3 regions of the Ruania suaedae genome follow, and region 2 is predicted to be linked to each of the others. Evidence: riboswitches for the same ligand, from Rfam matches in the RefSeq annotation. Region 2 holds a riboswitch; each other region holds the start of a gene.
What was found. A riboswitch is a leader RNA that binds a small molecule or an ion and turns the genes downstream of it on or off. The one in region 2 is predicted to bind S-adenosylmethionine.
Positions count from the first base shown of each region.

Region 1: another riboswitch for S-adenosylmethionine. It lies ahead of LQF12_RS10530 (LLM class oxidoreductase); the one in region 2 lies ahead of LQF12_RS03615 (aminotransferase class V-fold PLP-dependent enzyme).
Region 3: another riboswitch for S-adenosylmethionine. It lies ahead of LQF12_RS01265 (methylenetetrahydrofolate reductase); the one in region 2 lies ahead of LQF12_RS03615 (aminotransferase class V-fold PLP-dependent enzyme).

Region 1 covers NZ_CP088018.1:2,293,927-2,297,194, forward strand. The annotation lists gene LQF12_RS10525 (MFS transporter) at 1-570, opposite strand, end outside; gene LQF12_RS10530 (LLM class oxidoreductase) at 781-1,761, opposite strand; SAM riboswitch class IV at 2,036-2,166, opposite strand; gene LQF12_RS10535 (CHAT domain-containing protein) at 2,230-3,268, opposite strand, start outside.
Region 2 covers NZ_CP088018.1:793,185-796,452, forward strand. The annotation lists gene LQF12_RS03610 (alpha/beta hydrolase) at 1-84, opposite strand, end outside; gene LQF12_RS03615 (aminotransferase class V-fold PLP-dependent enzyme) at 129-1,538, opposite strand; SAM riboswitch class IV at 1,569-1,684, opposite strand; gene LQF12_RS03620 (hypothetical protein) at 1,758-3,158, opposite strand.
Region 3 covers NZ_CP088018.1:290,746-294,013, forward strand. The annotation lists gene LQF12_RS01255 (L-rhamnose mutarotase) at 1-186, shown strand, start outside; gene LQF12_RS01260 (enoyl-CoA hydratase/isomerase family protein) at 193-1,251, opposite strand; SAM riboswitch class I at 1,400-1,502, shown strand; gene LQF12_RS01265 (methylenetetrahydrofolate reductase) at 1,548-2,462, shown strand; gene metE (5-methyltetrahydropteroyltriglutamate--homocysteine S-methyltransferase) at 2,562-3,268, shown strand, end outside.

The DNA.
Region 1 (3,268 bases), 1.5 Mb from region 2:
CAGCAGCACACCGGCGGCGATCAGAGCGGCCGACGGGTTGAGCATCGCCGCCACCAGGCCGACCACCGCCGGGCCGAGCACGAAGCTCGCCTCGTCGGCCGCCCCCTCGTAGGAGAACGCGGCATCGACCAGCGGTTGCTCGGACCGGCCGGACCGGCGCGCGATCGGGCGCCAGCGCACCCGGGCCAGGGTGCCCACCTGCGGCAGGAATGCCCCGCTCGCCCCGGCGATGAGCACCAGCGGCCACCAGGGGTCGCCGGAGGTGTAGGAGGAGGCGGCCAGCACGAGCCAGACCAGCCCGGCGGTCCCGACCAGCGACTGCACCAGCAGGACCGGCCGCTGCCCGATCCGGTCGGTCAGCGCCCCCGCGACCGGGGAGGCGACGGCGTTGACCACCGCGGTCGCGCCCGCGGCCGCGCCGCCGGCGCCGTAGGAGCCGGTGGCGGCCGAGACCAGCAGCAGCGCGCCGATCTGGGACATCGCCACCGGCAGCCGGGCGAGGAATGCCACGAGGATGTAGACCACGCCGGTCAGCGAGAAGAGGTTCCGGTAGGAACGCAGGGGGGACATTCACGGCTCCAGGGTGCGCGGACGCGCGCACCACCCCACCGCTGGTGCGCAGAAGCCCTGATCGCAGTCGCGAGTTTACCTCCGCGACACGCCGGGTCGCCAGCGCTGGTGACGCAGCCGACACGGATGCGCCGGTCTGCAGCACCATCGCGCCGCAGACCGGCGCATCCGTGTCGACCCGGTCAGACGAGCCGGGTCAGACGGGCCGGGTCAGGCGGTGACCCGAGCGCGCGCGGCGCTCACGCGGCGGCGTCCGGCGGCAGCGGTCTCCACCGCCGCCGCGCGCGGGCCCCGCAGTCCGCGTGCCTGCAGCAGCGGCACCACGTCCTGCACCAGGGCGACGACGTCGGTGGGCACCGAGGCGGGGATGACGGTGAACCCGTCGGCCGCACCGGCGTGGACCCACTGCGCCCACAGGTCGGCCAGGTCGGTGGCGGTCCCGATCGAGCGCAGCGGCACCGGGCGCGGCTGCTCCTCGAGCGAGGTGAGGAGGTCCCAGCGGGCGCGCGCGCTGGGCGCATCCGCCGAGATCAGGGTGTGCACATCCACCAGTACCTGCACGTCATCGGCGTCGCGGCCCCACTCCACCGCCGCCTCCCGGATGGCGGTACGTGCTGCACGGGCCTCCTCCAGCGTGGCCACGCTCAGGCGGGCGACGTCGGCACGGGCGGCGGCGAGCTCGCCGTCGACCGAGGTGCGCACGGGGACGACCACCTGCGGGCGGGCCGCCACGGCGGACCCCCGCTGCGCCGTCGGCCATCCGGTGATGACGGACTCGACGGCCCGCAGGCTCCGGGCGCCGGAGGCGGCCACCTCGAGCTGCCAGCCGGCCCGGCCGGCGGAGGCGCGGTGCACGCTGGCCACGGCGCCGGCGACGTGCTCGGGTCGGTGGCTGCCGAGCGGGACGGTGGCGACCAGGGTCGCGCGGGAGGTGTGGCGGGACAGCCGGGAGGCGGCCACGGCACCGTCGAGCCAGTCGTCGCGGCGGCGCACACCGGCGTGGTGGAAGGTCTCGTCCAGGGTGAGCAGGTCGACGCCGCCCTTGTCGGCCAGCGAGGCCAGGCCGGCGAGGCGGCCCATGATGAAGGACTCGGCGTCGGAGTCCTCGGCACGGCGCCACTCACGGGGTGCGCCGGCGCCGGACAGGTCGAGGGAGATCAGCGAGGTGGGCAGGGTGGCCGTAGCAGGCATGAGAGTGTCCTTGTTCTGCGAGAGCGGGGAGCTCGATCGCCGGTGCACGCCGGCGTTGTCACGCCACCGGCAGGTGTGCAGCCGCGAACCGAGGGTGGTTCCGAAGGGGCCAGGCGCCCGAGGGACCGGTCGAGGTTCGGCTCAGGCCGACATGGAACAGCGACACATCATGCAGGCGGCGAAGCGCAGTGCGGGCCGTGCGGGCCGTGTGAACACTGGGGTCCGGTCCTGGATCATCTGTTGCTGTGTCCTTCTCTCGTCCACCGCGCTCGCGGTGTTGCGCTTGCCCTGCACCAGGTGGCCAGGGCCAGGTCGTCACCCGGGGCACCCCACCGCAAGTGGAGGGTTGCCGGTCAGCCGGCCGGGGCCGTGGCACTGCGTCCACGTGTGCTGACACTCAAGACCTTGGTCTGCACTGTACGAGCGAATTGGATGACGTGTCAACCAATCACGATCGGTGCGCCGCGCTCAGCCGGCTCCGTAGCACTGGACCGCACAGTCGAGGGCGTCCGTGCCGAACGCGAGCGCGGCCGCCGCGGCGGGCGTCCGCCCGACTGCGAGCGCCGCGTGCAGGGCGCCGAACCGTTCCAGCGCGGCGTCCTCGCAGATGTCCGCCGGCGCCGCCACCACCGTCCGGGCGCCCGCGTGCAGCCAGGCCCGGGCCATCCCGAGCGAACCCCCGGCGGCGCCGCAGGCCGAGAGCACGACCACCGGGGGCACCCGCGGGTAGAGCTCGACATCGTGACCGAACAGGTCGCCATCGGTCAGGGTGAGGGAGGCGAAGAGCGGGTGCGCCTCCCGGTCCTGACCGTGGGCGCTCACGTGCAGCAGGTCCACGTCGGCGGCGAGGATCTCGGCGTCGTGGCAGTCCTCCCCCTCCCGCACGGGGCGGGTGTGCCATCGCCGGCGCACCAGGTCCGCCTCCGCGCTCCCGGTGCGGGTCCCGGGCCCGACGACCACCCCGACACCGTGGATCGGCCGGGGCGCGGCCTGGCGCAGCCACGCGCTCGCCGAGGTCGGCACGGTCACCGGCACACCGGCGGTGCTCGGCAGCTGCCCCCACGGCATCCGGGCCATCACCGCCGGTGCGGTGATCGTCAGCGCGCCGGCGCCGTGCAACGCCGGAGCGAGGAGCCGGTCCAGGCCTTCGATCCGCTCCCGGAGCGCAGCACGGACCACCGGTGCGCGCAGCTGGGCCGCCATCGTCAGGTCCGCACCGAGACCGCCGAGAAGGCGATCCATCTCGCCCCAGGCACCGAGATCGAGGATGTCCTCGCGGTCACCGAGGGTGAGGGCGATCAGCCGGCCCTCGATCTCCATCAGGCTCACGTAGCGCCCTGGCCCCGCCGCCTGCCGTACCTCCGCCACCGTCACAGTGCTGGTCGTGCCTCTCGTGCCCAGCTCCCCGGCGGTCAGCCAGCGGCCGTGCCGGATCTCCTCCACCAGCCGGCGCCGCCGGTCCGGATCCCCGTCGGGGCCGAGCCGGCGCAGGTCGGCAAGGAGATCG
Region 2 (3,268 bases):
GGTCGCGACGGCCTCGCCTCCGGCGTCGGGTCGCAGCGGCAGGGTCTGCTGCTGCCAGGGCTCACCCAGGATGTCGGTCACCATGCAGCGAGGCTAGTGTGCCTGGCCCTCGAGCGGCGCCGGTGGGGTCAGTGGGCGCCGGCGAGCACCTGCGCGACCGTCGGCGCGGTGCTCGGGGCCGGTCCGCACCCGGCACCGGCTGCGGCGGTCGCGAGCACCGACGGCGCGTCCGCCTCGGCGTGCAGGTCCTGCAGCAGGCCGAGGGCCGCGGGCAGCTCGCGCTGGTCGTCGCGGGGCTGCCACCGCCCGCCCACCACCTCGTAGGAGGCCTGCGGACCGGTGGTGAGGTAGCTCTCGATCCCGGCGATCAGCCGGTCCACGTGCTCGTCGGTGGTGCCGAGGCCGATGCTGGCTCGGAGTCCCGCCTCCAGCCCCCGGGCCGCGAGCAGCGGGTGGGCGCAGAACCGCCCGTCCCGCACCCCGATCCCGTGCTCGGCCGAGAGGTACGCGGCGACCAGCCCGGCGTCGTGGCCGGGCACGCTGAAGGAGACGACGGCGGTGGGTTCGGCCGAGTCGGGCCACAGCCGCAGCACCTGCACGCCCTCGAGCGCCTCGAGTCCGGCCACCAGCCGCGCCCGCAGCCGGGAGTCGTGCTCGGCGAGGCGCTCGGCCACCGCCTCGAGCTGGGTGCAGGCCACGCCGAGCGCGATCGCGCCGATCACGTTCGGGCTCCCGGCCTCGTGTCGCTGCGGGGCCGGCTCCCAGACCGTCTCCTCGAGGGCCACGTTCGTCACCGCTCCGCCCCCGGCGAGGTACGGGGTGCCGGCGTCCAGCCAGTCTCGGCGCCCGACCAGCGCACCCGCACCGTAGGGGGCGTAGAGCTTGTGGCCGGAGATGGCCACGTAGTCGGCGCCGGTGGCCTGCAGCGAGAAGAGGCGATGCGGCGCCAGCTGGGCGGCGTCGACCACCACCCGGGCTCCCGCCTCGTGCGCTGCGGTGACCACCTCGGTCACCGGCAGCGACTCACCGGTCACGTTCGAGGCACCGGTGATCGCGACCAGGGCGTACTGCCCCTCGGCCAGGGCCTCGCGCAGGGCCGTCACGGTCTCGGCGACGGTGGCGCGCGCGGCGAGCACGTCGGCGCCGTGGCGCTGCCACGGGAGCAGATTGGCATGATGCTCGATGTCGAGCACCAGCACCCGCCCCGGCACGCATCCGCCGAGCAGGTTCAACGAGTCGGTGGTGTTGCGGGTGATCACCGCGACGTCGCCCTCACGGGCTCCCACGAAGCGCCCGACGGCGGCGCGTGCCTGCTCGTAGAGCGCCGTCGAGACCTGCGAGAGGTAGCCGGCGCCGCGGTGCACGCTCGCGTAGAGCGGCAGCGCGCGAGAGACGGCGTCGGCCACGGCTGTGAGCGCGGGTGCGCTCGCGGCGTAGTCGAGGTTGGCGTAGCCGATCGTCCACTCACCCTCGCGGGGGACGGTGAGCGGCACGGCCGTGTCGGCGCCGACGAGGGGGAGCAGGGACTGCTGCGACATGTGATCCTCCAAGGTCCGTCGGACCCTGAGGGCCCGCGCTTGCCGGGCGCCACCTCGACGCCGGCCAGGTCGTCACCCGGGGCACCCCACCGCGGTTGGAGGGTTGCCGGCCAGCGAGCCGGGGCTTCGCGCTGGCGCTCATGACCTTGGCTCCTAGAGTGCCACGTCCACCGGGGTGCTCGTCCATCCGGCGGCGTTGCTGTCTCACGTGGTGAGTCCTCAGCAGGTGGCGGGATCGTCCGAACGCATTGGCCGGTACTCGACCGTGGTGCCCTCGGCACTGGCCTCGAGCGTGGGCCCGGCGGCCTCGGTCCGCTCCGTCAGGATCACCTCCACCTCGACCTCGCCGCCGGTGACCAACGGCGCCCACGCCGCGGGCAGGGTGGGATCGTCGGTGACCCAGTCGACGTCGTTGAGGCGGCCGAGGCGCCGGATGTCGCACGCCTCGTTCACCACCAGCCGGTAGGGCCAGACGCGGCCCGGTTCGATCGTGTCGCCGCTGCGCGCCGGCGCCTGCTCGTCCGCGGCATCGATCAGGTCGGGGTCGGTGCCGATCTGATCCGCCGTGGCGGTGCTGCCCGGCGTGGACAGGTCGGCCGAGACGACGGTGCGCTCCTCCGGCACCCCGGCGGGCGGGTCCTCGGCGCTGAGCTGGACGTGGAACGGGCCCTCGGGAAGGGCCTCACGCTGGACGGCCACGACGAAGGCGTGCGGGTTCGCGTCCTCGGTGCAGGCTCCCGGTGAGCCGGGCACGACGATCTCGGCGTGCAGCACCCGGCCGGTCGCCACCACGTCGTCGAGCCGGATCGGGCAGCTGGAGCCGTACACGGCACCGAACCAGACGGCGATCTCGCTCTCCAGGTCCAACGCCGGCACCTCGCCGCTCATCCCGGCTTGCTCCCACAGGTCGGCGTACTGCGACTCGGTCGTGGCCACCCCGGTGCGATAGACCTCCCCGGTCTGCTCCTCTCCGAGCAGCCGCCACTGCTCCCCCTCGGTGGGCTGCTCACCGGGCTCGACCACCTCCTCGGGCTCCGGCCCCGAGACGCACAGCGGTTCGTCGACGAACTCCTCCATCGCCTGCAGGTTCTCCTCCGACAGGACGCTGAGTTCGACGGCGACCACGCCCAGCTGAGGTTCCGGTGCGAGACTGCTCACCGCGCCCTCGGGTCCCTCGGTGCGCACCCGCTCGGCGAGGTCGGCCAGCTGCTCCTCGGTGTGCAGGGCCTCGACCACCGCCACCCCCTCGTCGCTGAACTCATCGGCGACCTCGGTGCGGCGCTCGGCGACATCCTGGGTGAACGCCACCGACACCCAGCCGTTGTGCTCGCGGTCGATCCAGATCCCGGCATAGCCCGGCAGGTCCTGCGCCCACGCACGGACCTCCTCCACGGGCTGGTCGTTGCCCACGTACACCGGATCGTCCCGGTAGTTCTCATCGGGAGCGCGCAGCGGTGTGACGTCCTCGCAGGCGACGATGCTGTCGTCGGGAGGTGGTGCGCCCGGTGTCTCGGGTTGGATCGCCCCGCACGCGGTCAGACCAGCGGTCGTCAGGATCGCCATCGTGGCTCCGAGACGCTTGCGGTCGCGCATCTTGCCCCCACTTTCCGGGTTCATCACGATCGTGTCCTGACGGCCGACCGTGTTGCACCTACCACGCAGCCTACTGTCCGATCCGTGGGCGGGCGCGGACAGTGACATGACAGCCCGGCGATCGCCGACCTACGATG
Region 3 (3,268 bases), 500 kb from region 2:
CTCTTCCACCTCGTCGAGTGCGACGACTTCGAGGCGGCCATGCGCGAGCTGGAGCACAGTGAGCCGAACGCGCGCTGGCAGGAGTTCATCAACACCCATCTGGACGGCTTCGCCAGCTTCGGCGAAGGGCCGACGGCCACCAGCGTGCCGCTGGTGTGGACGTTGCAGGACCAGCGGCGGTCCTGACGCCACTCAGAACAGCGCGAGCACCTCGGCCGGGTCGACCTCCTCGAGCGAGGCGTGCCGCCAGCGCGGCTCCTGCCCCCGTTCGATGAGGACTGCCCGCACTCCCTCGATGAAGTCACCGGCCCCGGCGCCCCGCATCAACCCCGTGCCCAACCGCAGGTCCTGGTCGAGCACGTCGGCCACGGTCGGCATCCGGGCGGCACGGCGGATGGCCTCGAGGGTGAGCGCCACCGAGAACGGGCAGCGCGAGGACAACATCGATGCCGCCTCCTGTGCCTCCGGCTCCGGGCGATCACGCAGGCGGGAGGCCACCGCGACCGGGTCGTCGCCGCTGAAGCAGTCGTCGATCCACGCGCGGTGACCGACCGAGCCGCCCGGACGGCGGGCCGGCTCGAAGCCCTCCACCGGCTCCAGGGGCGCGCCCCCGGCCCATCGCGCGCACAGCCGTTCCCAGGCCTCGGCCTCGATGAGCTCATCAGCGAGCCCGGCGGCGATCGCTTCCTGCCCGCCGGCTCGCGCCCCGGTGAGGGCGAGGTAGGTGCCCAGCTCACCCGGAGCCCGGGAGAGCTCGAACAGCGCACCCACGTCCGGGAAGAAGCCGATCGCCGTCTCCGGCATCGCGACGGTCGTGCGAGAGGTCACCAGCCGTAGCGAAGCGTGCCCGGCAAGCCCGATTCCGCCTCCCATGACCACCCCGTCCATGAAGGCGGCGACAGGGATCCGGGCCTGCGCGATCAGCCGGTCGAGGGCGTACTCGGCCTCCCAGAACTGCACCGCGCGATCGACGTCGCCGGCCAGCAGCCAGTCCCGGATCGCGCGCACATCACCGCCCGCGCACAGGCCCCGGTCACCGGCGCCGTCCAGGGCGAGCGCCTGGACCGACCCGTCGTCGGCCCACGCATGCACCTGGTCACTCACCGCGGTGACCATTTCCGTGGTGAGGGCGTTGATGGTCTCGGGCCGGTTCAGCCGGATCCGCCCGAGCGCGCCGTGCCGGGCGACCAGCACGTGCTCGCCGGCGCGAGTCCAGGGGAAGGCGTCGGGGTCGGTGATCGGGTCCGGCACGGGTGCCTCCTACGTGATCAGTCGGGCGGGCCTGCCCTCCTTCCGAGTGTGGCCCCCCGACCCGGTGCGCGCACGGCGTCGCTCCACCGCCGGTCTCATCCAGTGATACGAGCTGGAGGCAGGACATGAGACAGGTAGCATCGGAAACTCACCATCCAGAGCGGCCGAGAGTCCTGGCTCGACGACGCCGCAGCAACCCCTCAACGGAAGCCTCCCGCGGGGAAGGGTGCTACAGCCAGGTCCGATGGAGTTCTGATGCAGGCACAGGTCCACCCACCCGACGGCGGGGGTCCCCCATGACCACCGCCACCCTCTACCGCACCCCCCGGCCGGGGCCGTGCATCTCGTTCGAGCTCTACCCGCCCCGCACGCCGCGAGGCGAGGAGACGATCGGGCGCACCATCGGTGCACTGGCCGATCTCGCCCCCGACTACTTCTCGATCACCTATGGCGCCTCCGGCTCCACGCGTGCCACCTCCCGGGAGCTGATCTGCCGGGTCCGGGACGAGACCCGCATCACGCCACTGGCCCACCTCACCTGCGTCGGAGCCAGCGCCGAGGATCTCGACGGCTACGTCGCCACCCTGCTGCAGGCGGGCGTGCGCGACTTCCTCGCGCTCCGCGGCGATGCGCCGGCCGGCGAACCGGACTGGCGTCCCCACCCTGAGGGTCTCACCCGTGCCAGTGAGCTCGTGGCGCTGCTGCGGCAGACCGCCCGCGACCACCTCGGCGAGGAGGGGGACGCCGTCAGCATCAGCGTGGCCACCTATCCCGGCGGCGCCTACGACGCCCAAGGGCGGCCCCGCATCGAGGACGACGACGTCGCCGCCCTCCTGGAGAAGCAGGCCGCGGGAGCGGACTTCGCCATCACCCAGCTCTTCTACGACGCCGGCCACTACGCCGAGCTCGTCCGTGCCGCGCGCGCGGCGGGCGTGCGCATCCCGATCGTGCCGGGCCTGATCCCGCTGACCGACCCGCGCCGGCTGCGCCGGATGGTCGAGCTCACCGGCGTGCCGGTGCCGCCCGCGCTGCTCGAGGAGCTCGACAGTGCGCCGGACAAGGAGGAGGCGTACCGGCGCGGACTCGCCGCCAGCGTCCGGCTCGTGCACGAGGTGCTCGAGACCGGTGCGCCCGGGATCCACTTCTACACGTTCAACTCCTCGCGCGCCGTGCTGGACCTGCTGCGCGAGTCCGGCCTGCGGCCCACCTGACCCGGCCCGCCGACGTCCACTGACTCCCACTCACACTGCACCGCCCCCTCGTACTCCCACCCCGGCAGGGGACGACCACCCGATCCACCGGAGGACTCGATGACTCAGCACACCCACGACGCCCAGCCCTTCCCCGCCACCACCGTGCTCGGCTACCCCCGCATCGGCCCGCGCCGCGAGCTCAAGCGCGCGCTGGAGTCCTTCTGGTCCGGTGCCACCACCGAGCCCGACCTCGCCGGGGCGGGCTCCGCCCTGCGCCGCCGCACCCGCGAGCACCTGAGTGGCCTCGGCCTCGACCCGCACGCGGCGGCCATCCCCTCCGACTTCAGCTACTACGACCAGGTGCTCAGCACGGCCGTGGCCGTGGGTGCCGTCCCGGAGCGGTTCGGCATCGACGCCGAGGGGCCGGTCGGCCTGGCCGACTACTCCCGCCTGGCTCGCGGCGACGCCGGGACCGCCCCGCTGGAGCTGACCAAGTGGTTCGACACCAACTACCACTACCTCGTGCCCGAGATCGGCGCGCAGACGCCGCTGCGTCACATCCCGGGTTCGGCTCCGGTGGCCGAGTTCCTGGAGGCCAAGGAGCAGGGCACGCTGACCCGGCCCGTCCTCGTCGGGCCGGTGACCTTCCTGGCGCTGGCCAAGGGCGAGGAGGACACCGACCCGCTGGACCGGCTCGACGACCTCGTCGAGGTCTACCGGCAGCTGCTCTCCGAGCTCGCCGCCGCGGGCGCCACCTGGGTGCAGCTGGACGAGCCGGCGCTGGTCAGCGACAACGGCGCCGTTCCCGCGCCGCGGCTCACCGG